Linked DNA regions of Bacillus pumilus. The protein of the gene in region 1 interacts with the protein of each later gene in a pairwise test. Links are inferred from orthologs where the notes say so. Each region holds a gene or a part of one and is shown on either strand. Other genes may lie near its edges.

Region 1 (3,054 bases):
GCCCAAGTGATTCAGATAAGTAAATATGCTCCTCTGCAAAGGAGGTACGAATCAAACCTTGATCTGTCATTAAGTGGTGAGTGATGAAATATTCTCCAGGTAAAACGGGCTGAGGTGATACTGGATCAGCTGATTCTTTCTGCTGCCTCCAGGTACATCCGCCTAGTAAAATAACAATGAGTAAAAAAATTGCTGTACGATATATGCGTGTATGCATTCGTGTCCCCTTTCAACTCCCCGTTCTCTAAACATCTAACGATTTATTATAGAGCGTTTTTGTTTAAATTTAAATAAATATTTTATACCAAATTACGAGTCTTTTCGCATATTTATTCCCATTTTCAGAAAAACAACATGTCAATATGCTTGATAACATTGAAAAACCCATGCGTTTCCGCATGGGTTTATATAGAACTATTGATCTAATTTTAATTTCTTTAATTGTTCAGCAAGTGCGTTATTAATGGGTTCTTCCACTTTCTTTTGTTTCTTCATATATTTAGACACATCGTGCTTACTGGCTTTCTTTTGATTGGATTGAGATTTGCGTTTTTCGAAGACAGACAGCTTTTCTCTATGGCCGCATACACAAGCAAAGATTTTGCCATCGCCTTCTCCGCGCAGCTCGAGCTTTTTATGACAGTTTGGGCAGCGTGCGTTTGTTTTCTTTGCCACATTTTTACGATGGCCGCATTCCCTGTCCTGACAGACAAGCATTGTGCCATGTTTTCCATTCACTTTCAGCATGAGTTTACCGCAGTCTGGACAATGGGTACCAGTGACATTATCATGCTTAAAGGTCTGGTTCGTCTGTTTGATTTCAGATACGGCTTGTTTGGCATACGATTTCATTTCACTCATGAATTGAGAAGCCTTCAATTGTCCTTTGGCGATTTTAGAAAGCTTTTGCTCCCATTCTGCTGTTAAAGCAGGAGACTTTAAGTCCTCAGGCACTAACGAGAGCAACTGCTTTCCTTTCGAGGTGATGAAAATGTCTTTGCCCTTTTTCTCGATTAAGAAGCTATTGAACAGCTTTTCAATAATATCCGCTCTTGTTGCTACTGTTCCTAGACCACCTGTTTCACCAAGGGTTTTCACTAAGTCCTTTTCCTCGTTCTGCATAAATGCCGCTGGGTTTTCCATAGCAGATAATAAGGTCGCTTCATTAAAACGTGCAGGAGGTTTCGTTTCTCCTCTTGTTTCTTTCAGCTGTCGTACGTCTAGTGACTGTCCTTCTGAAAGCAGCGGCAAATGTTGATCTGCCTCGGCTGATTCCTCTTCTTCATACGAGTCATCGTACACGGCTTTCCAGCCAGCTGCTTGCACAGTTTTCCCTTTTGCTGTGAATGTTTCACTGCCTATTTTGGTGATGACCGTTGTTTCTTCATACTCGAAAGGATTCATGAGTACAGCAAGGAATCGTTTGGCAATGAGGTCATATAATTTACGCTCTTTATCGCTTAGTACTCCTGGATATAGCTCTTCCTCGGTTGGAATGATCGCATGGTGATCTGACACTTTGGCATCATTGACGAAGCCTTTGTGCGCTTTTACACCTGACTGTAAAATCCGGTTCACATGCTGCGCATACGGTCTGACGTTCATTCCTTTTAAACGATCTTTTAATGTAGGAACGATATCCGCTGAAATAAATCGTGAATCTGTACGCGGATATGTGACGAGCTTATGCTGCTCATACAATCGCTGAAGCGTAGATAATGTTTCTTTGGCTGAGAAGCCATAGCGTTTATGTGCATCACGCTGCAATTCAGTCAGATCGTACAGTCCCGGCGCGAACGCTTTTTTCGCTGTTTTTTTCAACGCATCAACCACTGCTGGTTTGCCTTTGCAGGCTGCCAAACGCTCTTTGATCACATTCTCTTGGAATGTCCGGTTTTGCTTTGTTTTGGCATCCTGCCAGGTCAACGTTAGTCCATCTACTTGTGCAGTCAATCCATAGAACGGCTTCGGCTGAAATTGCTGAATGTCTTCTTCTCGTTTGAATATCATGGCGATCGTTGGTGTTTGCACCCGTCCACAGGAAAGCTGTGCATTGAATTTGGTTGTCAGCGCTCTTGTTGCGTTGATGCCGACAATCCAGTCTGCCTCTGCGCGCGCAACGGCTGAGCGATACAAGTTATCATATTCTTTGCCGTCTTTTAAACGTTTGAAGCCTTCTTGAATGGCTTTGTCCGTGACAGATGAAATCCATAGTCGTTTTAAAGGCTTTTTCACATGGGCTTTTTCAAGAATCCATCGTGCGACAAGCTCTCCTTCACGTCCAGCATCTGTTGCGATGACAATGTCTTTGACATCTTTTCTCGCAAGCTGTGCTTTCACTGCTTGAAATTGTTTCCCTGTCTTCTTCATCACCACAAGTTTCAGCGGTTCAGGAATGATTGGTAAATCCTCTAAACGCCAGGATTGAAATTCTTTTCCGTAGCCTTCTGGATCAGCCAGTGTGACCAAATGGCCAAGCGCCCATGTCACAATGTATTGATCTCCTTCTAAAAAGCCATTTCCTTTTTTATGACACTTCAGCACACGTGCAAGATCACGTCCGACCGAAGGTTTCTCTGCTAATACAACTGTTTTTGACACTAGATTTCACATCTCTTTCTTCTATCCATCCTTTTATTATAGCAGACGTGGAGATGCGGTTCTAATGACGGATTATTTCTTCAATCGTTTGATGATTTCGTTTGTGACTTCTTGCGTTTGATAGGCGCCGCCGATGTCTGCTGTTAAAAAGCCGTCTGCTGTAACTGATTCGATGGTTTCGAGCAGATGAGTGCCCAGTTCTTCCTCTCCGAAATGATCCAGCATGAGTTTAGCCGTCCAGATTTGGCCGATCGGGTTAGCAATTCCTTTTCCCGCAATGTCTGGAGCTGATCCGTGTACAGGCTCAAACATGGATGGGTATTTGCCATTCACATTGATGTTGGCGGCAGGCGCTACACCAATACTCCCCATAATGGCTGCCCCAAGATCCGTCAAAATATCACCAAACAAATTACTGGCCACAATGACATCAAATTTCTCAGGTCTCGTGAC
Region 2 (3,070 bases), 340 kb from region 1 along the record:
ATGGACGCTTCAATTGTTCCACCAGTCGCAAGTAAGTCATCTGTGATCAATACACGCTGACCAGGACGAATCGCATCTTTATGAATCGTTAATACATCTTTCCCATATTCTAAGCCGTATTCGACTTTAACGACTTCACGAGGAAGCTTTCCTTCTTTACGAACCGGTGCAAAACCTACACCAAGTGCGTATGCTACAGGGCAGCCAATAATGAATCCACGCGCTTCAGGTCCAACGATGAGATCAATGTCTCTTTCTTTCGCGTATTCAACGATTTGATCCGTTGCATAACGGTACACTTCGCCTTTATCCATTAACGTTGTAATATCTTTAAATTGTACACCTTCCTTTGGGTAGTCAGGTACAACTGTCACATATTGTTTTAAATCCATCTTTTCCTTTTCCTCCTCGTACGTCAAAGCACAGGTGAGACTTCGCTCATCATGCTATTCAGCCATTCCTTCAGCTCTTTGGCTGAGGAATATGTTAGTGTTTGATCGAGTTCCATCAATCGTTGTTTTGCTGTATAGGATGCTGATGCCGTTAAATCTTTTTTAGGGGCATCACGTACTATTGACAGCACACCATTCTCTATTTTAACAAAACCGAGTTCAAAAAACACCTTTGTCATAAAAATCATTGTATCTTTTGTCCAGCCTCTATGTTTCGCAAGCTCCATCCCTTGTTCCTTGAGAGGGAAACTTCCTCGTTTCAACAAGAATCCATACAACCATTTGAATTGATCGCGGCTAGGGAAAGAGGACATGAAATGATCTTCTTTTCTTTGGAAAACCGTATACACTCTCGCTGGCTTTTGATTTTCTAACAGCTGCCTTAGCAAGTGTTCATCTGCAGGTACATCTGCAAAAACGACATACTTGCCTTCTACATCGAATGTTGAAACATTTTCTGCATGAACATGATGAATCGGGATATTGACTTCCTGTTTTGTATCTTCGTCAAAACAGACCACCACATATTTTTCTGGGTCAAGCGTGAAGATGGTTTTTTCCCAATCATTTTTGCCGCGCAAATCAAACAGTTGCCATTCATCTACTCGGGCATCTTTCAGCATGAGCTGAGGTTTCTTCCGGTTATTCCATTCATTAATGGACATTTCACCAATGACGGAAATGCGGCTACCTGTGACAACTTCTTCTTTTAATTGACCTTGATGAAAACCGACACAGTCAAGCAGCTTATCTTCATCTTTCAGAGACATTTTAATATGATTCTGATTTGCTCCAATTGTTCGGATTTCTTCAAGTCTCGCATCTTCAATCATAATGAACGGCTTTGGGTTTTGCATGCCAAATGGTGACAGCATCCCCATTTCTTCAATCGCTTCAACCGTCAATTCGTCTACTTTACATACGGCATCGACCCGCTGAATCGGAATAAAATCTTCCTCTGTCAACGTTTCATTCGCATATTGATTTAATCTTTCCCTTAGTAAAGGTACATCATCCGCTCGAAGTGTCATACCCGCAGCCATCGGGTGCCCGCCGAAATGCGGCAGAATGTCGCGGCATTTGCTTAAATGGAAAAATAGATCGAAGCCAGGAATACTCCGCGCTGATCCTTTTGCCATTTGCGTCTCCTCATCTATTCCAAGCACAATCGCCGGACGAGAAAATGTATCCGTCAATTTAGAAGCAACAATTCCGACAACACCCGGATTCCAGCCCGCTTTCGCTACAACAATCGCAGACTGGTCATCACCTGTCTCTTCCACCATTTGAATGGCTTCTTCTGTAATCGTACTCACAATTTTTTGACGTTCTTTATTCAGTTCTTGTACAAAACGAGCGAGTTCTTCTGCCTCATCCTTATCTTCTGTCATGAGAAGATGGACAGCTGGATCTGCCTGTTCAATTCGTCCAACAGCATTTAGCCTTGGCGCAATTTGAAAGCCGACCGTTTCCTCATTTGCTTCTTCAAGAGTAGCGCCCGCTTCTTTCAATAACGCCTTCAGCCCTAGCCTATTCGACTGCCGAAGCTGCATAAGCCCTTTTTTAGCGAGCCATCTATTTTCATCATGAAGGGGCACAAGATCCGCAATTGTCCCAATTGCTGCAAGATCTAACAGCTGAGTTGGCAGCTTTCCAAGAAGTGCATGCGCCACTTTAAACGCCACACCTACACCGGCAAGTTCTTTAAAAGGATACTCACAACCTGGCTGCTTAGGATGGACAATCGCAAGTGCCTCAGGCAGCTCCTCACTTGGTTCATGGTGATCTGTAATGATCAGGTCTAATCCTATTTCTTTTGCAATACGTGCTTCATTTACAGCTGCAATGCCTGTATCGACCGTGATGACAAGCGATGCGCCTTGCTCTTTGATATATCGAAAAGCCTGTTCATTAGGCCCGTAGCCTTCTTTAAATCGATCTGGAATATAAAAGTCTACTTTCGCAGACAACTCTTTTAATGTATGTAAAAGCACAGACGTACTTGTCACACCATCCGCATCATAGTCTCCGAAGATCACAATCGATTCCTGCTCTTCGATCGCTTTGTTGATGCGCTCTACTGCTTCTTTCATTCCTTTTAATAGAAATGGATCATGGAATTCGGCTTTTTGATCAAATAAAAAAGACCTCGCTTCTTCTACTTCTTCGAGTCCTCTTTTTACAAGAAGCGATGCAGTCAGCGCTGAAATATTCAGATTTTCAGAGAGTGATTTCACTTTTTCTTCGCTTGGATGTTCATATTCCCAGCGCATTTTGGATAATAACATAAATTCACCCCTCAACCACACTATTATACTAGAGTGGCCTGAGGGGTTTCAATTTTTATTTTATGAAATTGTGCTGGAAGATTATTTTTCCTTCCGATCAAATGATGCTGGCTGTTCTTTTAAAGGCGTCACATTCGGTTTCTTTTGAACGTCTTTGTCGATCTTTTTATTCGAAACAACAGGTGCAGGTGCGGCTGCACGCTCAGCTTTTAAAGCCTTTAATTCACGTTTTAGTTTCACAATTTGGAAAATCCCTGCAAAAGCCACAATGAGTCCGCCCATGAGCACAGAACCAATAATGACAAGGATTAGCGGCCATTCAGCCGATCC

What was found. Proteins that work in one complex are often made in the same cells at the same time.
Region 2: the proteins of GPS65_RS06030 (region 1) and recJ interact in binary tests that used the Escherichia coli proteins (3 or more experiments, as listed by UniProt). The link is inferred for Bacillus pumilus from one-to-one orthologs.

The regions. Positions count from the first base shown.
Region 1 is NZ_CP047089.1:1,252,814-1,255,867, reverse strand. What follows is about bases 9-2,984. They hold GPS65_RS06030 (DNA topoisomerase III), read right to left. Parts: upstream 2,602-2,984; coding sequence 415-2,601; downstream 9-414. Other genes in these bases: GPS65_RS06025 (tartrate dehydrogenase), read right to left, coding at 2,674-2,984; GPS65_RS06035 (glycosyl hydrolase family 8), read right to left, coding at 9-217. Also shown: more of GPS65_RS06035, read right to left, coding at 1-8; more of GPS65_RS06025, read right to left, coding at 2,985-3,054.
Region 2 is NZ_CP047089.1:1,595,122-1,598,191, reverse strand. Bases 79-3,070 are described here. They hold recJ (single-stranded-DNA-specific exonuclease RecJ), read right to left. Parts: upstream 2,741-3,070; coding sequence 416-2,740; downstream 79-415. Other genes in these bases: GPS65_RS07735 (LapA family protein), read right to left, coding at 2,822-3,070; GPS65_RS07745 (adenine phosphoribosyltransferase), read right to left, coding at 79-392. In the rest of the region: more of GPS65_RS07745, read right to left, coding at 1-78. UniProt on the Escherichia coli protein: Single-stranded-DNA-specific exonuclease.